Regions from separate parts of the Bacillus sp. JJ1566 genome, predicted to be linked through region 2. Evidence: riboswitches for the same ligand, from Rfam matches in the RefSeq annotation. Region 2 holds a riboswitch; each other region holds the start of a gene.
The links. A riboswitch is a leader RNA that binds a small molecule or an ion and turns the genes downstream of it on or off. The one in region 2 is predicted to bind S-adenosylmethionine.

Region 1 (7,529 bases), on a different contig from region 2:
AGATGTAGAGAACTTAATGACAGCTGAGCAGTACGAAGAAATGATCAAAGAAGACTAATTTCTCTTGATGAACCATGGTAGGAAGTTTCCCTATTCATGGTTCTTTTTTTGATTAGTTATGAATGTTTAGGACACCATATAAATAAGGATAAAGGGCGTGGCAGTGGTGATTTTTCCACTGCCTTTTTTTGACTCAGCTGCGTAAATAATTCACCAAACCATAATCTTCTCTATAAAATGAAGGAAAAGCGGTTGTACACAACGAATAGTTGGTATAAGCGCATAATAATGTAACTCGAAGACAGGTGATAAAATGGTGGCTTTTGACGATATAGACAAAGTAATCATAGTTGAGGGGAGAACAGACAAAAAGAAGGTCGAAACGGTTGTGAATGAACCTGTTGAAATCATTTGTACAAATGGAACGATTAGTATTTCGAAACTTGATGAATTAATTGAACGTTTATTTAATAAAGATGTATATATTTTAGTGGATGCTGATAGTGCCGGTAATAAGCTAAGAAAACAATTTAAACGTGAATTTCCTGAAGCAAGGCATTTGTTTATCGATAAAACATATCGCGAGGTTGCGACAGCCCCTGAACAGCATATTGCAACAGTACTTCTTTCGGCAAACATAGATGTTCATGCAGAATTTTTATTGTAGTAAGTGTGAATCATATATACTTTCTAAAAATCATGCTACAATAATAAGCAATTAAGGATGTAAAGGGTTGGTTGTAGTAAAGATGAAAGAGTGGAATGAACAAGAAATTGAAACCAAACTCTCTGATGCGGAGGAGTTTTGGCTTTATTTATATACACCGATGTGCGGAACCTGCCAAGTGGCATCAAAAATGATCACGGTAGTTGATGAATTACTTACTAATGTAAACATTGGAAAAAGTGATCTCAATTATTTACCCGGGAAAGCAATGGAATGGCAAATCGAGAGTGTCCCTTGTTTAATGCATCTCAAAGACGGGAAAGTGACAAAAAAATACTATGCTTTCCACTCGGTTCCATATCTGCTTGAAATACTATCAAAACACTAACAACGCTACCTTAGCGTTGTTTTTTTATTGCAATTTTTGTGAAAAGTTGTATGATATTTAGGGAATCGAAGTAAATAGAACTTAGGGAGCACATATGAGCAGCATAGTTACTGGATGGAAAGCACAATACAAATCATACAATCAAAATATTAAACTATTTATTTTTACGACTATTTTTACACAGCTCGGCATGGGTATGTTCACGATCATGTATAACTTCTATGTTCGAGAACTGGGCTATTCTGAGCAAACTAATGGAACAATCATTGCCATGACTGCTTTGGCATCGGCCATTATTCTCGTACCCGCAGGTCTTATGAGTGACAAATTTGGAAGAAAAAAAGTGATGTTGCTGGGTATGGCTGTTTCAACAATCGCATTCTTTGCAAGAAGTATCCTAGATGTTGAACAGCTACTCGTAGCGACAGCATTTTTAACTGGTTTGTCAACGGCCTTTATTCAGGTTTCTGGTATCCCATGGCTTGCGGAAAACTCAACCGCTAAGCAAAGGGTTCATCTCTTTAGCTTTCATTCAGCAATCATGATGGGTGCCCAGGTGGTTGGAAACATTGCAGGTGGAGCATTGTCTGATGCATTTCAATTTATATTTCATATAAGTGGACTTTGGAGCGTAAGAATCACGCTTTTAATTGCAACGATAATCTATGTTGTAGGAATTCTACCAATACTTAAAATGAATGAACAGCGGAGACAACCGGAGATTAAACCAGTAGAATCCTTTGGTCAAAAATTAAAAACAAATAAATCGCAAATTAAACTTATTGCTCTGTTTGCCTTTGCACAGATGATTATCGGGTTTGGTTCTGGATTAGTTATACCATACCTGAATTTGTATTTTGCAGATCGCTTTCTAGCTAGTAATACGATAATAGGTTTAATACTCTCATTAGGGCAAGCAGCAACAGCAATTGCGATGATTATTGGACCCTACATTGTAAGTAAGGTGGGAGAGGTTCGCGCAGTCGTTTATTTGCAATTATCATCGCTTCCTTTCCTTTTACTCACAGGGTATACTGAAAATCTTTATATAGCCGCTATCGCATTTTTATTTAGGCAAGCATTAATGAATGCGGGTAACCCAATCCAAGCATCACTTGTAATGGGACGTGTAAATGATTCAATGAAGGGTCTTGCTAATTCAGTGAATCAAATGGTATTTTCATTAGGGTGGGCATTAATGGGACCTGTATCGACCTCAATTGTGATGCTGCATGGCGCATATTGGGGGTATGCTTATGTGTTTACAATCACGTCTGTCTTGTATTTAATTGGATCACTTTATTTCCTATTTGTTTTCAGTAGAAAATCTTTTCGTGATGAAGAAAAACCACTTGCAAAAATATCATGACATGACATATTTCCCAGGAGTTCCGAAATATAAAATAAACGCAGAATTTAAAATTGCTTATTTTTTCTAAAAATTCCTATTGACTTATAATAGATAAAGAGTTAGCATGATAGTATTCAATTAAAGTATTAAAATTTCATATTAATCTTATCAAGAGTGGCGGAGGGAATGGCCCTATGAAGCCCGGCAACCGGTTAATTTACACGGTGCTAAATCCATCAGACTTTTTTGTCTGAAAGATAAGAAGAGAACCGATTACACACCCTCTTCTTATCGAAGAGGGTTTTTAATTATATACAAAAAGGGAGAGATTCAAGTGAGTGAAAAACAAAAGAATTATAGACCAGAAACAATTGCGGTACATGGAGGACTTGAAGCAGATCCAGTAACAGGAGCAAGAGCAGTACCAATCTATCAATCAAATGCATTTAAATTTAATACAACCGAACATGCAGCAAATCTATTTGGTCTAAAGGAAAATGGTTATATTTATACTCGTATCCATAACCCAACAACAACTGTTTTTGAAGAAAGAGTTGCACAATTAGAGGGTGGAGTTGGTGCGTTAGCAGTTTCAAGTGGTATGGCTGCGATTACAACAGCTATTTTGAATATTGCGGGTGCAGGGGATGAGATTGTATCTGCTTCTACACTTTATGGTGGAACTTATAATCTATTCGCTAACACACTTCCTAAATATGGAATTAAGACTCATTTGGTAGAACCAACAAATCCGGAAAACTTCCGTCAAGCGATTACTCCGAATACAAAAGCAATCTTTGCCGAAACAATCGGAAACCCAAGCTTAGATATCCTCGATATTGAAGCTGTAGCAAATATTGCTCATGAAGCAGGAATTCCTTTAATTATTGATAATACATTCGCAACGCCATATCTATGCCGCCCAATCGAGCACGGGGCTGACATTGTTGTTCATTCTGCTACAAAATGGTTGTTAGGTAATGGAACAACAATGGGTGGAATTATTGTTGATGGTGGTAAATTTGATTGGAATTCACCAAAATTCCCTGGATTTACAACACCAGATCCAAGCTACCATGATTTAGTCTATGCTGATGCGTTAGGACCTGTTGCTTATATCATTAAAGCAAGAGTTCAACTTCTTCGTGATATTGGTCCGGCATTAAGCCCATATAATGCATTCCAATTTACGTTAGGTCTTGAAACTTTACACGTTCGTATGAAGGAGCATATTGCAAATACGAAAAAGGTTGTTTCATATCTTAAAAACCATCCTGGAGTTGAATGGGTATTGTATCCAGGTGAAGACAATCACCCTAACAAACAATTAGCTGATAAATACCTACCAAAAGGTGCAGGTTCAGTCATTATATTTGGTATTAAAGGTGGAAGAGAAGCTGGTGAGAAGCTAATTAATAATGTTGAGCTTTGGTCGCATGTTGCAAACGTCGGTGACGCGAAAAGCTTAATCATTCACCCAGCAAGTACAACACACCAACAATTAAGTCCTGAAGATTTAAAATTGTCTGGTGTTAGTGAGGATTTAGTTCGCTTATCTGTTGGAATTGAAAATATTGAAGATATTTTAGAGGATTTAGAACAAGCCATTAAAGTTGCAAATGGAACAAGTTCAGTTTTACCATTGCCAACTGTGTAAGAATTAGGACATTCGTCATCTTTTTTCCATTGACACCTTACCAACCAGGTGATAAGATAACTTTCGAGTGTTTAGTACGATAAACAAGTAAATAATCTAGTTACTCTTATTTAGAGTGGTGGAGGGATGTGCCCGATGAAACCCAGCAACCGTCAACTTACGTTGAAAAGGTGCCAATTCACACAAAGCAAAAGCTTTGGAAGATGAGAGGAAGGAATCACTAAATTTGGCCTTTCTGCTCTTTTTTTGCAGAAAGGCTTTTATTTTATTTGCCGATTCTTTGTTACAGCTTTAATTATTTACGATATCGCATAAACTAAGCATAGTTTTCTGTGGATAGAAGGTGTAACTACGTGATAACACTAAAAAATGTTAAGAAGATATATAAAACCAAAACAAATTCCGTTACAGCCGTTAACAATGTAGATTTGGAAATCAATGAAGGTGAAATCTTTGGAATTATTGGGTACAGTGGTGCCGGTAAAAGCTCGCTTATTCGTTTGCTGAATGGACTCGAAACTCCGACTGAAGGAACGGTTTCAGTTGCCGGCCATGATATCACCTCCATTAAAGGAAAAGCATTACGTAACGCTCGTCAAGAAATAAGCATGATCTTTCAGCACTTTAACCTTTTATGGTCGCGAACTGTGAGAGAAAACATTTCATTTCCACTTGAAATTGCAAAAGTTCCAAGTGCTAAACGGGAAGAACGTGTTACAGAGCTTATTAAGCTGGTTGGTTTAGAAGGAAGAGAAGATGCATATCCTTCACAGCTCAGTGGTGGTCAAAAGCAAAGGGTCGGGATAGCCCGAGCACTTGCTAATAACCCGAAAGTTTTGCTCTGTGATGAAGCAACATCTGCACTAGACCCCCAAACGACTGACTCGATATTGGAATTACTAGTTGATATCAATGAACGTTTGGGATTAACGATTGTGTTAATTACCCATGAAATGCATGTGATTCGTAAAATCTGCCACCGTGTTGCTGTTATGGAAAATGGAGCGATTGTCGAGCAAGGACGAGTATTGGATGTCTTTAAAAAGCCTCAAGCCGCTATAACAAAACGTTTCGTACAGCAAGTGACAGAGCCTGAGGAAACAAAAGAAATGATTGAGCATTTGCTTGAACATTATCCAAATGGAAAAGTGGTTCAACTCACTTTTGTTGGGGAAGATGCAGAAAAACCATTAATCACTACTTTAATCCGAGACTTTAAAGTTGAAGTGAATATTTTACAAGGAAAAATTTCACAAACCCAAAATGGATCTTATGGAACATTATTTATTCATATAGCTGGCGAACTGAATGAAGTCACTTCAGCCATTGAATTTATTCGGGAACAACGAGTAGAAGCTGAGGTGATTGAAAATGCTTGAACAATTCCAAGAACTACTTAAATGGGAAAAACAGGTTAAAGATTATCAAGCATTGAATTGGGGGAATCTTTGGGAAGCAACTTTAGAGACCTTATATATGACCGCAATCTCAGTGTTAGCGACTTTTATCATAGGTCTATTTTTAGGCTTAGTCCTCTTTTTAACGGATAAAGGGAATGCATGGGAAAATACTGTAGTAAATCGAATTGTATCAGCTTTTGTTAATATTTTTCGATCCATACCATTTATTATCCTTATTGTATTATTAATACCTTTTACCAAAATTGTAATGGGTTCAATGCTAGGACCGAATGCTGCATTGCCATCATTAATTATAGGTTCAGCGCCGTTTTACGCAAGAATGGTTGAAATTGCATTACGTGAAATCGATAAAGGTGTTATTGAGGCTTCTCATTCTATGGGAGCAACAAATTCAACAATCATCTTTAAAGTATTAATACCTGAATCACTACCAGCCTTAATATCAGGGATCACGGTTACTGCAATTTCATTAGTAAGCTTTACAGCTATGGCTGGTGTTATCGGTGCCGGTGGTTTAGGTCATTTTGCTTACCTATATGGTTTCCAAAGTAACAAACCAGTCATTACATTTATAGCAACTGTAGCAATCTTAATTTTGGTATTTATCATTCAATTTATTGGTGATTACTATACAAAACATACAGACAAGAGATAACAGGAGGAACATAACATGAAAAAACTTATTTCATTACTCTTAATTGGACTTCTTTCATTATTAGTTGCTTGTGGTACAAGTGATAATGATAATGCTGGAGAAGGCGGTACAAATGAAGCAGACCAAAATAAAAAGCTAGTCGTGGGAGCATCCGCGGTTCCGCATGCAGAAGTGCTTGAGCAAGCAAAACCTTTATTAAAGGAAAAAGGAATTGACCTTGAAATTGAAGTGTTTACAGACTACATTTTACCGAACGTCGCACTTCATGAAAAAGAACTAGATGCAAACTATTTCCAAACACCAGGTTATTTAGAATTACAATTAGAGGACAATCCAAATTTTGATTTTGTAAGTGTTGGGGAAATTCATAAAGAGCCAATTGGAATTTATTCTAAAAAATATAGTAGTTTAAATGAGCTTCCAGATGGAGCAAAAATTATCATGAGTAACTCATTTAGTGACCACGGTCGTATTTTACCGATTTTTGAAAGAGAAGGTGTCATTAAACTTAAAGAGGGTGTTGGTAACCAAGCAAGAGTTGAAGACATCGTCGAAAATCCAAAAAATCTAGATTTCTCTACATTGATTGAAGCAAAACTTCTTGCTACTTCATTTGAAAATGGTGAAGGCGACGCAGTTGTAATTAACACAAACTACGCACTTGAAGGTGGCGTAAATATCGCGGAGGATGGCATTGCCTTTGAAGGAGACGATGTGGTTCCTGCAAACCTAGTCGTTGTTAACAAAGGTGACGAAGACCGTGAGGAAATTAAAGCATTAGTTGAAGTATTAAAATCTGATGAAATTCAAAAATTCATCGAAGAAAAATATGCTGGTGCGGTTACTACAGTAAAATAATGTTAAGGAAGGAAGCTTGCCAATTGGTAAGCTTCTTTTCAATTTTTGACTATTTGCGAGGAATTCTAAGGAATCAGCCTTAATTGTATATCAAGTGTTCATCATTATACATTTACAGCTTAATAAGAAGGGGCAGCTTAAAATATTGCAATTTCTCGTCTTTGAGGTAAAAAGCTGAGGGTGTTACCATTATAACTGTGTAAAGATAACACGATAAAAATGAAGGGATTGGTTCATTATCAATCGAATCCGTTTAAATTATACGGGCGAAATGGAAAAGGCAATGCATCAAGCACATGGGATTGGCTATGAGGATTACTGTCGAAAGTTTAAGGAACGTATGCGGGTGGAGAAAAACCGTGAACAAGAATATAAACAAGGTCAAATGCTTGTTGCTCAAATTGATGGTAGAATTCATACCTAAAAAGATAAGAATTATAATCAAACTCAGTGCTATGACACTGGGTTTTTATAATGGATACTTTCTTATCGAATGAATTCACCTTATGTGTGAAAAATAAACGGTGAGCGA
Region 2 (7,529 bases):
AATTGATTGTAAGGAGCAAACCTTCATCCGAACAGTTTTGATGAATATATCGGGTAATAAAGTCCTTACTTGTTCCTTTTCTACCCTGCAAAAGGATGATTTGGTTATTTTTATAGAGAGCTTCGATATGAATAAGTATATTCCTACTTGCATCCGACACTGCTGCAATTGGTTCACTTGTCATATCAGCTTCAATAGAAAGACCCTTTTGTTCAAGAGAAACTGTGTTTTTTTCAATAACGATAACCTTATACGAATGCTCGTTGACTAGAATACAGTGACCCGTTACATCAACCAAATTATCCTGGTCCATAAAACTCCTTGTTACCTTCTGCTGATTAATTTCAAGGTCGGTATTCAATATATATAAATCATCCTCAGTTAATGGGTTGGAGCGAAAATCATTCCAATGCTCATAGATAATCTCATTTTCATCGTTCAAAATCATCAAATTTTGGAGGTCTTTTACTATAAATCGCTCCATGACTTTCATGAGATTATTTTTGTCATGTAAATAACCATAAACAAGTTTCGCATCCTCTAATGCATTGATAATAGACTCTTTACCAGATTGAATTAATAATCCTTTAAGTCCATAGGCATTTGAGGTTTTAACTGTAATCACATCACCTACAATTTGCTGATAGCCGGAGTTCTTAAGCTCTAAGATTAAGGGTGCTACCTCGTCAGAGTCGGAAATCGTGAACACTTTTAAAGGAAGATCCAATAAATCGATAATGGACTGAGCCCCAGAGGTGATATTCGAGAAGCCGACAATCGCTGTCTTACTCTCCAAATTCGTAGCCAAAGAAAGCGACCGTATCATGTCATACCCAGAAAGCTGCATGTCCAACACTGGGACACGGACGTTTTTCTTAATTAATTGCGCCGTCCCACCTCTACTAATAATAATCTCAGCCCCATTTGTCTCCGCTTGAATCGCCTGCTTAACTCCTTCCTTTAAGTCACCTATTGAATATTGAATTTCAAATGTAGGAAAAAGGGAGGTGCATTCTTGAATAACAGGAATCATCGCTTCATAGGGTGCCACAATATGTATTTTAATGTTCATGTTCATCTTTACAATTCAATCCTGTCTTCTAAATTTGCAAATCATTTATTTTAGAAAAGAGTACTGTTACACCATTTATATTACCATTTTTGAACAATGAGTTCATATACCAGATAGAAATTAAAAGCTCCTGATTTCACTAGCAAAATTTTGATGAATACAAAAAAGAAGCACCCCCTTGGTTTTGCTTGAACTAGGGTGGTACTCCTATGTGATTTCACATTTATTTTTGAAATAACTCAATCCATTCCCCATCTGGTCCGGTAAAGAATACGTATTTTGCCCCGCTCGGAAGTGTCGTGATGCTTTCATCGACAAATGTCACGCCATGCTCCTTCAGTCTTGCAATTTCCTCTTCAATATTTTCAACAGTGAACGCGATATGGTGAACCTTTCCTTCAGTTGGAAGGTTTGGATTATAGCCTGAAATCAACTCAATAACCGTTTCGTCAGAATCGCTAAAACCTAAGAAAGCTAACTTTAAGTTCGGGTCCACATGATCCTGCTTTTCTAGTAACTCCAAGCCTAGTACTCTTGTATAAAACTCGATCGTTGTATCTAAATCTTTTACTTGGATTCCAACATGTTCTAGTTTTTTAAGCGGCATGATTTTGCTCTCTCCTTTTCCGAATCACTTTTGGTCGATATTTCACTCCGATGTAGGTTACAGCAAGGGCCAAGACAAGGACGGAGCCTTTTACAATTTCAAATGCATAGTATGGAAGATTTAGCATGGTCAGTCCATTTAAAAGAACCCCGATGAGCGCTGCGCCAAAGAAGGTTCCAAGTGCATTTGGCTTTCCGGCACCAAGTACGGAAAATCCGACAAACACAGCTGCAACAGATTCCATTAGCAACGAAGCACCAGCATCGATTTGCCCTGACCCAACGCGGGCCGCAAACAAAATCCCCGCCATCGACGCGAATACACCTGATACGGTGTACGCAATCAACTTTACCTTATTCGTGTTAATCCCTGACAATCTAGCAGCCTCTGCATTTCCGCCTGTCATGTATAAAATCCGTCCCCATCTCGTATGGTTCAAAATCACATAGGCAAGAAGCACAAAAACGAGCATAATCCAAACCGGAACAGGCAGTCCTAGCATCTTCCCTTGCCCAATCCATAAAAAGGCGGAGCTAAATTCACCAGGTGCCGTTCCGCCACTTATTAATGGCATATGATTGTAGATAGAGTAGCCTTCCGTATAGGTCCGGTGAAGGCCAGAAACAATGTACATCATCCCAAGTGTCGCCAGTAAATCCGGTATCCCTATTTTTACGATTAAAAAGGTATTTACAAGACCTACTGCAACCCCAATTAAAAGTGGTAAAAGTAGTACCACCGAAAGCGGCAGTTCATACCAAACCATCAATGAAGCCGTGATCACGACCGACAATGACATTGTCGATCCAACTGATAGGTCAAAGCCGTCCACTACAAGTGTGAACGTCACCCCTAACGCAAGAAGCGTTACAATTGAAATCGACCTTAAGATATCAGATAGATTTCCATATGAAAAAAATGCATTGTTTACAGTACTAAAATAGATTAAGATAAAGCCCATTAATAAAATTGCCCCGTATTTAAACAGGAGGCTGATGATATTTCCTTTCATGTACGTCTTCCTTTCCGCCGCTAGCATACAAGAGAATTTTATCCTGTGTAGCCTCTTCTCCCGAAAGTTCTTTCACAATTTTCCCGTCATACATGACAAGAATTCGATCCGAAATCCGGATGATTTCATCAATCTCAGAGGAAAAATAGAGGATCCCTTTCCCCTCATCGGCGAGGGAATTGATAAGCTGGAAAATATCCTGCTTTGCACCGACATCCACTCCTTTTGTCGGCTCATCAAACAAATAGAGGTTCGCATTTCGTGACACCCATTTACCAATCGCAACCTTTTGCTGGTTTCCTCCGCTTAAATGCTCAGCCAGGGTTTCCGTGTCATTCGCCTTGATTCCAAGTAGGTCTATGATGGAACTGGCATGGCTTATTTCAGCCTTGCGATTCATTACTAAAAACGGTGAGAATTTCTTCAAATTGGCAAAGGATAGATTCGTAGAGATAGACTCGTGTATAAACAATCCTTCCTTACGACGCTCCTCTGAAATAAGCGCAAGCCCAGCTTCAATTGCCTGTTGTGAATGAGTAAAGTGATGCGATCTGCCCTTTACTTTCACCTCGCCCTGTTCGTATGGGCGAAGACCAAACAAAGTCTTTGCAAGCTCCGTTTTTCCCGCTCCAACCAATCCGACAACCCCAACAATTTCTCCCTCAGAAACAGTAAACGATACATCATTCAGCTTTTCTCCATCATCGAGACCGTTCACTTCTAAAAGTAGGTCACCCCTTACTGCCTTCCGTTTCACGGATTGTTCAGTATAGGAGTTTCCAAGCATCGTTTCGACAACTGTTTTCTGTGTAACCTCTTTTGTGGCAAAAGTGGCGATCGTCTTACCATCTCGCATAATCGTTAACCGATCACAGATTTCAAACACTTCAGGAAGTCGATGTGAGATAAAAATACAGCCGACTCCCTTTTCCTTCAGTGTTTTTACAATGTCAAAAAGATGCTTTGTTTCCTCAATCGATAAAGGAGCTGTAGGCTCATCAAAAATAATAACCTTCGCCTCATGGGCAAGTGCTCTTGCAATTAGCACTAGTTGTTTTTCAGCTAGGGACAGCTCCAATGCCTGCTTTGTCATCGGTATATCTGTTACATTCAAAAGCTTTAAGATCGAGGCTGCTTTTTCACGAAGCTTTCTTTTGTTGATGAACAAGCCTTTTTCAGTCGAAAACGTATCAAGTAAAATATTCTCAGCAACGGTTAGCTGTGGCACAATCACAGTGTCGACCTCTTGGTAGACACAATGGATGCCTTGCGTTTTCGCGTCCTTTGGAGTTCGAATATTGATTGTCTCTTCTTCGAGGGTTATCAACCCTGAATCAAGCTCGTAGGCACCCGATAAAATTTTCATCAGGGTGCTTTTACCAGCTCCATTTGCTCCAAGCAAGGCGTGGACCTCGCCCTTTTCTAACTCAAAGGAAGCCTGCTCGAGCGCCGTCACTTTTCCAAAGCTTTTTGTCATTTCCTTCATTTCGAGTAAAGGCATCTACATATCCTCCTTTACAGAGGACCTTGAAGGCCCTCTTTTTTACTCAGTTAGCTTCTAGCTTTTTCAATTCGTCTGTGTAGCCTTGTTCGCTTTTACCCCAGCCTTCAATATACTGGTCAAGCTCTGCTGTTGTGATTTGTTCTGCTGGAAGTGCATCCTTTGTTACGAAAACTGGCTCTAACTTTACGCGTTCAGGTGTTTCATCACCGTTTAATTTTTGGAAAGCGTAGCGAACTTGAATGCGTCCGATATCTTTTGGATCAACCGCTGCAGACGCAACCCATGGGCTGTTATCCGCTTGAATCATTTGTAAGTCCTCATCACTCATGTCAATTCCATAAACCTTGATGTCTGTACGTCCCGCTTGTTGAATTGCACGAACTGCACCCTTTGCAAATTCATCCCATGCAGCCCAAACTGCTGTAATTTGACCTTCTTCCGGATATTGCTTTAAAAGAGCTTCCATCTGTGCTTGTGTATCTAAAGCTGTGTTTGCAGTTGCTGCTCCAAATGTTGCAATTTCTTTGATGCCATCGTTATTGTCAAGAAACTCCTGATAGGCGATTTGACGTCTTTCCATTGGCGCGAAGCCCGCTACCCAAATTTTTACGATATTTGCTTCGCCACCAGCGTCTTCTGCTAATTTTTCAAGTGTCATTTGCGCCATATGCTGGTCACCTTGCTCAAGAACTGTTACACCATCAACTTCCACTTCTGCATCAAAGACAACAACCGGGATTCCTTTATCAACCGCTTTTTGTACAGAGCTTTGAAGTGCTTCCTTTGTTCCATGGTCGATTAAAATTGCATCAAAGCCTTGGTTTACCGCAGCATCTACGTTTGACGCCATTTTTGCGAGGTCTCCGTCAGATGTAAAAACCGTTGTTTCTCCCGCGAACTTTTTCACTTGTTCCTCAACACCGTCAATATATTGTGCCGAGAATGTTCCTAAGTTTTGTTGCATAATTAAAGCAATTTTTTTGCCTGCTAATGGATGATCAGAATTCTTTACCTCTGTGCTATCTGTTTTCGTTGTTTCGTCGGCCACTTTCGGTTGACAGCCAACTAATACTGCGATAATTAATAATGTCGTAAATAATAGTTTTATAAGTTTCATTGTTTTTCTCCCCCTATTTTGTATGTAACCTTATTTTTCACATCTGTTTACTCAAGTTGAAAGCCATCACACTCCTGTTGTTTGAGGCTTTCTTTTTAAAATATAAAAAGCCTCTTTCTTATCAGAAAGAGGCTTGAAGCATACAAAAGTCTTCGCACCTCTTATCTACCAGAAGGAAAATCCTTCTGTTGGAATTAGCACCGTGCCTTACGGGTCATACCCGGCGAAAAAAATTCGCCCCATTTCACAATGGTATTACGGTCGGTTGCTGGGCATCATCGGGCCAAATCCCTCCGCCTACTCTTGATAAGAGAAAATACAGCAATCATATTCGATTTTTCTTACTTGACGAGAATCATATCATGCTCAAAAATAAAATTCAATATTTTTATTATAAAAAATATTTTAATAGTGGAAACAATGATTAGTTAAACCAATCCTTGCCGATTATAGCGCAATTATTAAAATTAAAACGCATTTCCGGTCCGCTATAGCGCAATTAACAAAATTAAAGCGCATTTCCAACGACTATAGCACAATTACGTGGGTCCGTTTCATTTTTCCACAAAAAAGAACCAGGAGAACCGTCCCCCTGGTCCCTTACAATGCCTTCTCATTGCGATTAAGCACTCGCAAAAAGTTTTGTTCAAATAATGGCATTTCTTCTGTTGTTAGCTGTGAAGCAAAGATATGCTCGCTTTCACTTTTTAGTGTTTGAAGCAGTAGCAGCATGACGGTTTGTACCGTGATGTTTGGGTCTATCAATTCTGCCAAAGAGGCCATCGTTTCTGGCTTCACATCCGGATAGACAAATTTCGTCTCCGCACCCTGCAGCCCCACCTCGTAAAATTGGCGAATGATTTCTGCACGCTCCGACCCGCTTCCGGTCACACCTAGATATATTTGTACAGCCACCCCGTTACGAAGGCGGCGCTGAGATATCCCCGCAAATTTTTTCCCATCTATACTTAAATCATAGCTTCCAGGACAATATGAACCGACAACTTCCCGGGCCACAATATCCACTTCATAGCCTTCAAACATTTTTTGAATCAACTCAAGCATCGTATCGTAGCCACGGTTAATATCAATCCCTTTTTCCGTTTCAGGAAAAATAAGCGAAATGTTTAATACTCCTTCATCAAGCACCACCGCTAGTCCACCCGAATTTCGTACGATTACACGATAGCCCATTGATTTTAGGAGCTCGATCCCTTCCTCAAGGAAAGGCAACTTCGTATCTTGAATCCCTAGCACAATGGTCTGATGGTGAACCCAAGCCCTTGCTGTAGCTGGTGACTCTCCTTTTCCTACAAACGCACAAAGTGTATCATCTATCGCAAACGATTGTAATGCATCAAATTGATAGCCTAGACTAGATTGATCAATAATCCGCCAGCTCGGCTGATGTAAAAGACTTTCGGTCATACGGCATACTCCTTTTAATTGCAAATAAACCTTAAAAAAACCAGGCATAGCCTGGTTTTATCATGTCCAACATCACTATTTTACCTTTAGTTTACGAAATTTGCTACCTCGTAATGTGAGGTTTTACTCATTTTGTAGGCGATCATTTGATTAATATTTTTTTCGATAGCCTTAACCGATGTCTCTAACGCAATCGCTAATTCTTTAAAGAGTATTTTTTGAATATGAAGAAGAAGTCTACGGTCATGTTCAGATAATTTCTTATCAATCATTTCAAATTCATATTTTTTACTCATTAATGTATTTAAAATACTTGAAATTTCTTTTCTATCCCCAGTTGAAGCTATATTAGAATAAGATTTATGACGATCCGACGCATTGTCAATCCACTGAATTCCCGGAAGCTTAAATGAGTCTAAAATCTCCTCTGACTCACTCTTACCAATGATGCCCTGCATTTTATTGCTTTTATTATCTACTGGGTTTTGGATTGTCAAAGTACTATCCTCGATTGGGCTCATTATATAATAATTTCGAGTAATCCCAGCATATGTTTTCTCACATATATCGTCTATGCGACAAATTCCCATATTTGAATAAATCACCAGATCCCCAATGTTAAACATGTACCATGCCCCTATCCAATGGATTGTCAACTTGGTTGACTATACTAATCATACTCCATTTTTCACAAAATGTCAACTTGGTTGACATTTGAACATGCATTCTGGACAGTTCTTTATTTTACACATCAAGCTTTTTCAAATTTGTCAACTTGGTTGACAATGC
Region 3 (7,529 bases), on a different contig from region 2:
TTTTTAAAAATAATATCAAAGGTTTTCTTTAAATGAACTGGTACTAAATCTTTAAATTCTTCTGATGCAGCTTGAAGTCGCCTCTCTAATTCAGCTTGATTCCCAGGATGTCGCTTGTTAAGTCGTTGTTCTAATATGTTAAGAGGTGCCCAAACGAAAATCTTTATAACCTTGTCCTCTATTTTGTTTTCTAATTCATATAAATTTTCAATACGCCCCACGTGGATGATTGGTATTTTTCCATTATTAATGTTATCTTTTAGTACTTTTTGTGATATTCCGTAATATCTGTCATAACGTTGATGATATTGAATAAATTCATTTCTCATGATCATTTCTTCGAATTTACTTCTTGGGATATTTATATATTGGGACGAAGCTTGGTTATTCGGAATAACCCCGTCAATTCCTCTATGTTTTTGAAAGTGCCAAAATCGGTTATCGATTTTCGATAATCTTGCGGTTAAAGTATCTTTACCGGAGGCGGGGGGGCCACATACGAGTATGACTTTTCCGTCTAATTTTCGATCCATTTAATCAGTTCCTCCATTTGCTTACTAAAGGGTACTGAAGGTAATTCACGGTTATCAAAAACAAATAAATTCTGTTGGTCAATTCCCCATTGCAGTTTGAAATTATCAATACCTTCTGTATATTGATCCCAATGGAATAATTTCCATTTGTCTCTTTCAGCACCTCTTTGGATGATTCTTTTCCGTTCTGTTTCTCTATCGGATTCTACCCAAATAACTTTCACATCAATTTTACGCATTAATCTTCTTCCTACAAGAACTTCCTTTTTAATCCAATTAGTCATTTTTGCTTCGGAAAGGAAGGGGGCAGAGATAACGACATGATTACCTAGTCGAAGGTTCTCTTCCGCTACATTTAGAGAAATTAAGTATTCAAGCGGACGAACATGTTCCAAATAAAACGCTGATTCCCGATCATTAGGATCTTGATTAGGTGAACTTGTTTTTAAAAATTTTTCAGTATAAGGTCTTGTTAAGGTGTCTTTATCTATGTAAACATAGTTTAGATGTTTTGAGACTTGCTTGCCAACTTCAGTTTTTCCTGAACCTGCAACGCCAATAATCAGAACTAGTTTAGGCAATTGTTTTTCCATTTCTTATGCTTCCCCTTCAAATTGTCGTTTTACAAGATGGTGTGGATTTTCAAGTTTTTCTTTGTTATACTGCAAAGTTTGATATGTATCTTTTTGTATTACCACACCACCAGCCTCTTTGACGATCGCTTCTCCAGCAGCGGTATCCCATTCCATTGATGGGCTAAATCTTGGATAAAGATCTACTTTTCCTTCTGCAACGAGGCACATTTTTAAAGAGCTACCTGAGCGAATTAGTTTAACAAATCCAAACTCCTCTTTTGCTTTTTGAATAAACTCCTCTGTTTCTTCAGAAAAATGAGAACGACTTACAACTATATTTGTTGAGTCTCTATTTTCTACTAGAGGTAACTTATAAGCTTGGTTAATCCATTCGGTATCTGTATAACATTGTTTCATTAGCGAAAGACAGTTTGTTAATTTATATGCACCAATACCTTCTTTTGCAAAATAAAGTGTGTCCAATACTGGTACATAAATCACACCTAGAATTGGTTTTTGATTTTTGACTAAGCCGATATTAACGGAAAATTCACCATTTCTTTTAATAAATTCTTTCGTACCATCAAGGGGATCCACCAACCAAACGTAATCCCAGTCTTTTCTAACTTTATAATCTGGATGATCTCCTTCCTCACTAAGGATAGGAATCGTTGGGTAACTTTTATACAATCCCTCCTTGATAATTCGATGAGACTCTCTGTCGGCTATTGTTAAAGGAGATTGGTCTCCTTTAAGCTCAATTTCAAAATGGTTTGAATCATAGACTTCTAGAATACGTTTACCAGCAGAAAGCGCATATTCAATAATTTTTGATAATAGAATGTTTTGTTCGGACAGTTTAATCAACCTTTCTAGAGTAATTCTCAGAATAATAGTTTTATTCTATCATAATATTAAGTGTTTTAAAGTATAGTGTGAAGTTTATTTGAGTGGCATTTTCCATTTAATTATGGAGAACCCCACGTTCTGTCTTTTTTAAATCATGATTATGGGCATTTAATGGATGATTGGAAAATAAGATTAAATAAGTCCAATAAAATGAGGTGAATAAATGGATTATAATAATTTAAAATCAATCAAAGATTATGGATTTGAGGGATATATTCCTGTTAGTCAATTGATGCAAGATCATTCAATTATTCCCCATATTAGAGGGGTTTATATGGTGCTTTATACTCCAGATTATTCTCCAGAGTTTTTGATGGAGGGTACAGGTGGATTTTTTAAGGGGAAGGACCCTAATGTTCCATTAGAAGAGCTAAAAGATAATTGGGTAAATGATACGAAAGTAGTATATATCGGTAAAGCCGGTGGTGAAAAAAGCTCTGCAACTTTGAATTCAAGAATAAAACAGTTTTTAAAATTCGGTAGCGGAAAAAATGTAAGTCACTTTGGCGGGAGGCTGATTTGGCAAATAGAAAATATCGATGACTTGATCATTTGTTGGAAGGAACTTCCTGTAGATAATCCTCATGATGTAAAAAAACATCTAATTAAAAGATTTACGAAAATTCATAGAAAGCGACCATTTGCAAACTTGGTGGATTAAGAGGGGATGAAAAATCCTCTCTTTTTTTATCTATCCAGCTATCTAATATATTCTTTGATAGAACATAGTAGATGGTCTAAAGAGGGGCATTACTCAAGACTACAAACTCCCGTTAATCCAACTTGGATTATCGTCTTTTTTGTTGAAAGATTTTTGTTAAAAAATAGTAGAAAAATAACCTTTCAGGGTGTAAAATAAAAACCTGATAATTTTTCCAGTTTTAACTAATTAGACATCCATTTTGAAAAATCAGGAGGGACCAACGAACAAAAACCTATTAAATAATTGCTTTCTGTATTATATCAATCTATTTGTTTTAAAATTTAAACGATTGAAAAGGATTGATGAAGGTTGACAATGGATGCAACAAACGTAACTACTAATGAGCCAACGATTTTTAACCATATTGGCAATAAAATCACCACAGAGGATCGGGAAATAAAGATTGTTGCTAGGATGGATAAGCCATTAATCGTGATTTTAGGAAATGTGTTAAGTGATGAAGAATGCGATGAATTAATGAGGTTGTCAAAGGACAGAATGCATCGTTCTAAAATTAGCAATGCACAGGTGGATACGATGAGAACCAGTAGTAGTACATTTATAGAGGAAAGTGAAAATGTCATTGTTACGAGAATTGAAAAAAGAATTTCGCAGATTATGAATATACCAATGGAACATGGAGAAGGTCTTCAAATTCTAAATTACCAGATTGGGCAAGAATATAAAGCTCATTTTGACTTTTTCACTACTAATTATAAATTAAACAACCCTAGAATTAGTACGCTTGTCATGTATTTAAGCGATGTGGAGCAAGGTGGGGAAACGTATTTTCCTAATCTAAATTTTTCAGTATCTCCACAAAAAGGGATGGCAGTGTATTTTGAGTACTTTTATAATGATCCAGCTTTAAATGAGTTAACCTTACATGGTGGGGCACCTGTTATTGTTGGTGATAAGTGGGCTGCAACACAATGGATGAGAAGGAAAAGAGTTAAATAAAACATTTTTTAAGTGAGAAGCATTATTTTGCTTCTCATTTTTAATCTAAAGTATTAAAAACTGTATCTTTGATTTTTTATCCGTCAAGGATTCAGAGTGACAAAACCCTGTTTTCGAAATTATCCGATTTTTTCGTTGACAACCTATTGCCAATTCAAGTAAGCTAATATTATTCAATAATACTAAATTAAATACGATTTTCTCTTATCAAGAGTCGGGGGAGGAACCTGGTCCGTAGATCCCGCAGCAACCATTACGATGAATGTAATAAGGTGCTAATTCCAGCAAGCTTATGCTTGAAAGATGAGTGTGGATGTACATAGTGCCTCTTCCTCAACGGAAGGGGCTTTTTGAATTTCGTAGGCTTAATTCTATCGGAAATCTAGAGTACTCATTTTAAAAGGTGGGAAAATTTATCCGAAAAGTCGTATTTTATTTGGTGAAAAATAGTAAAGGGAGAGATTTACGATGACATTAACAAAAACAGATAGCTTGTACAAAAAAGAATATTTCGGTAGACTTCCAGAGTTGAAACAGTATGCACCAGAAACGTTTCAAGCGTTCATCAAGTTTGATAGTCAAGCATTAGCAGCAGGTAGACTTTCTGTAAAGCAAAAGGAACTAATTGCAGTAGCGGTAGCTCATATCACGGGTTGTCCATATTGCATTGATTTGCATGTTGGGAATGCGAAAAAGAATGACTCGACAAAAGAAGAAGTAGCAGAGGCTATTTTTGTGGCAACAGCATTGAAGGCAGGTTCTGCTTTAGCACATGGGGTGAATGCACTCAACGCCTATGATGGAAATGGCGATGAAGAGCTATATAAAGCAGCGTATTTTCCACGACTGAAGGAATTTGCTGAATTAAATGGTGATGCATTTAAAGCTTTTATTGATTTTGATACGAAATCTCTCAAAGCACAAAACTTAACAGAAAAGGATAAAGAACTAATTGCAGTGGCAAGTGCACATACAACCGGATGCGCATATTGTATTGACCTTCATACGAAAAACGCTAAAAAAGCGGGCGCCGATTTGGAAGAAATCACAGAAGCGATTTTCGTTGCAGTTGCTTTAAAAGCAGGATCTGCGTTGGCGCATAGTGTAAATGCACTTAATGCTTATGATGAGAAGTAATCGTAACACAAAAATTTCAAAATCCTATTGACAAAAAAATGAAAAAAACTTAAACTTAAAACAACTATTTTGTATAACAAGATAGTTGTTTTTTTAACTACTATCTTGTTTAGCCAACTACCTAAGAAAATCATTATTTTTTTGGTTTGCTATCTTGTATAACAAACTAGAGGAGGAAGTATAATGAAATGTCGATAAGAAGCCAATTATTAAAGGGAATTTTAGACGGATGTGTTTTAGCTGTGATTGAAAAAGAGCCGATTTATGGTTATGAGCTTTCACAAAAACTGCTGAATATTGGATTAGCTGATGTAAGTGAAGGAACAATTTATCCCATATTATTGCGGCTCCAGAAGAATGGGCTGATTCGGGGAGAAATGAGACCCTCTGAATCAGGACCAAATCGAAAATATTACTTTTTGACAGAAAAAGGGCATGAAGCAATAGAGGTCATTTCCGAAGAATGGGAACAAATTTCAAAACCAGTGAATGAATTACTGAAAGGAAGGTAAGGTTATGCTATCAGCGAAAAGTGAGGCATTTATAGACAATCTCAGAATGTACTTAATAATGTCTGGAAAAAATGATCAAGAAATCAACGAATTAATCGAGGAATTATCGGATCATCTCCTCGAAGTAGAGAAAAGCGGGAGGAGTATTAATGATATTATTGATCAAACACCTGAACAATATATGGCTTCCCTAAAGCAAGAGATGAAGACAGATTTTAAACAACTTGTAAGATTCCTTCCAGTCTATTTTCTTGGAGTGATTACCTATTTCCTTATTGGCCCTGCAATAAGAGGTGAGTTTGAACTAAACATTATACAAGTTATTGGAATACCAATTTTAGCTGTGTTGGGGCTTGCGATTTATGTTTACTTTTTACAGAATGCTGGTCGAAAGCAATTCTCCAAGAAGAAGTTTTTTATTGGGGGCATGATTGCGAGTGCGCTTGTAACAACGTTAGCCATTCTTATCATCGTTGTAAGTGGTATATTCGTTAAGCCGTTTTTTATAGGGGACACGACAGCAGAGGTTATTGTCATTCTGATTTGCAGTGTTTTTTTTATTGGAACAGCACTTTTGAGTAAAGCGTGGTTTCTCATTTGGATACCAGTCTTCCTAATTATTCCTGATCTTTTTACCCGATTTACGAGCTGGAGTATTGAAACAATCCTAATGATAAATATGGCTTCTTTTGTATTGATGTTTGTCGTCATCCTTTTAAATATCTGGATAGTAGAAAAAAAGAAAAAGAAGTTGGCTTGAAAAATGGATAAAGGGGCCATTCCCCCAGCATTCTAAAGTATGACTAGGGGACTGGACTCATATTTAGATTAAAATATATATAAATAGTTAAAGAAAATAAGAAAAAACATGATTCAAAAGGAGAATAGCCTTGCAACTCATAGGAACATTTATTATTTTGATACTTACGATTATCTTGTTTGTTAGTAATCGATTTCGGGTTGACCTTGTAGCAATAGTAGCGTTACTTGCGTTTGTTATTTCGGGAATATTAGAACCAGAGGAAGCTTTAGCTGGGTTTTCCAATTCGGTTGTTATTATGATAGCAGGATTATTTGTGATTGGTGCGGGTATATTACGAACGGGTCTCGCACAAATGGCAGGAAATTTATTATTAAAATGGTCCGGAGACAGTGAAAGAAAGCTATTTTTCCTTTTACTAAGCATTGTTGCCTGTATTGGCGCCTTTATGAGTAATACTGGAACGGTTGCTTTAATGCTCCCTGTTGTTGTAAGTATTGCTATTTCTATTAAAGAGAGCCCATCAAAGTATTTAATTCCATTAGCTTATATTGGAAGTTTGTCGGGATTATTAACATTAATTGCATCTCCACCAAACTTAATTGTGAGTCAAATATTAGTAGACTATGGTTTTGAAAAGCTAGGATTTTTCCAAATCACCCCAATTGGTGTGATTGCAATTATCGTTGGGATTGTTTATTTATATGTAGTAAGAAATACTGTCATACCAAAAAATAAAAGTAAAGGTAATTCAGGTGATACATACCAGATTTCACCAAAACAGCTAGCTGAGGATTATCATTTAGGAGGTAATCTCTTTCGGGTAAAGGTTGAAAGTGATTCAAAAATTGTCAATTCCCCATTAGCAGATTTAAGTATTCCGAAGAGATATCAAGTGTTTATTTTAAAAATAGAAAGACAGGTAAATGAAGGATTACGTATTTTACCACTTACTTATCAAGAAATGGCTGGTCCAAATAGTATTCTAAATGCGAATGATATTTTATTTGTTCAAGGCTCTTTTGACAAAGCGAACCAATTTGCAAATGAGAATGGATTAACGGTTATAAAAGAAAAATCTGAGGCCGATTACCTCGTTTCAAAAGAGCTTGGAATGGTTGAGGTTTTGCTAACTCCACATTCAAGTTTCGTTAATAAAACAATTGCGAGTATAGATTTTAGAGAGAAATATAATTTAAATGTGATTGGGATTAATCGTAAAGGTAACTATGTATTTAGTAATATGCTAAAATATCCTCTTCGCTTTGGTGACGCGCTACTCGTCCAGGGAGCTTGGGATGATATTGAGCTATTATCAAAAGAAATACAAGATGTAGTGGTTGTTGGGCAACCAAGAGAATATGCAAGTAAGGCGTCTGCAAATGGAAAAGCTCCGATTGCTGGTGCGATTATGTTGTTCATGGTATTACTTATGATTTT

Region 1: linked by a shared signal. The riboswitch ahead of V7112_RS18595 (O-acetylhomoserine aminocarboxypropyltransferase/cysteine synthase family protein) and the one ahead of V7112_RS00410 (sugar ABC transporter substrate-binding protein) in region 2 are both predicted to bind S-adenosylmethionine.
Region 3: linked by a shared signal. The riboswitch ahead of V7112_RS11705 (carboxymuconolactone decarboxylase family protein) and the one ahead of V7112_RS00410 (sugar ABC transporter substrate-binding protein) in region 2 are both predicted to bind S-adenosylmethionine.

The regions. Positions count from the first base shown of each region.
Region 1 is NZ_JBALOP010000052.1:39,357-46,885, forward strand. It holds gene gcvH (glycine cleavage system protein GcvH) at 1-58, shown strand, start outside; gene V7112_RS18580 (toprim domain-containing protein) at 314-667, shown strand; gene V7112_RS18585 (thioredoxin family protein) at 735-1,055, shown strand; gene V7112_RS18590 (MFS transporter) at 1,150-2,424, shown strand; SAM riboswitch class I at 2,569-2,670, shown strand; gene V7112_RS18595 (O-acetylhomoserine aminocarboxypropyltransferase/cysteine synthase family protein) at 2,741-4,063, shown strand; SAM riboswitch class I at 4,167-4,273, shown strand; gene V7112_RS18600 (methionine ABC transporter ATP-binding protein) at 4,417-5,442, shown strand; gene V7112_RS18605 (methionine ABC transporter permease) at 5,540-6,139, shown strand; gene V7112_RS18610 (MetQ/NlpA family ABC transporter substrate-binding protein) at 6,155-6,997, shown strand; gene V7112_RS18615 (hypothetical protein) at 7,281-7,421, shown strand.
Region 2 is NZ_JBALOP010000001.1:82,742-90,270, forward strand. It holds gene V7112_RS00390 (PrpR N-terminal domain-containing protein) at 1-1,078, opposite strand, end outside; gene V7112_RS00395 (VOC family protein) at 1,296-1,679, opposite strand; gene V7112_RS00400 (ABC transporter permease) at 1,669-2,691, opposite strand; gene V7112_RS00405 (sugar ABC transporter ATP-binding protein) at 2,660-4,192, opposite strand; gene V7112_RS00410 (sugar ABC transporter substrate-binding protein) at 4,239-5,312, opposite strand; SAM riboswitch class I at 5,471-5,625, opposite strand; gene V7112_RS00415 (lipoate--protein ligase family protein) at 5,913-6,740, opposite strand; gene V7112_RS00420 (CarD family transcriptional regulator) at 6,827-7,366, opposite strand.
Region 3 is NZ_JBALOP010000025.1:199,464-206,992, forward strand. It holds gene V7112_RS11680 (hypothetical protein) at 1-533, opposite strand, end outside; gene V7112_RS11685 (AAA family ATPase) at 518-1,126, opposite strand; gene cysQ (3'(2'),5'-bisphosphate nucleotidase CysQ) at 1,130-1,975, opposite strand; gene V7112_RS11695 (hypothetical protein) at 2,181-2,678, shown strand; gene V7112_RS11700 (2OG-Fe(II) oxygenase) at 3,036-3,680, shown strand; SAM riboswitch class I at 3,882-3,990, shown strand; gene V7112_RS11705 (carboxymuconolactone decarboxylase family protein) at 4,149-4,817, shown strand; gene V7112_RS11710 (PadR family transcriptional regulator) at 5,006-5,329, shown strand; gene V7112_RS11715 (HAAS domain-containing protein) at 5,334-6,089, shown strand; gene V7112_RS11720 (SLC13 family permease) at 6,214-7,529, shown strand, end outside.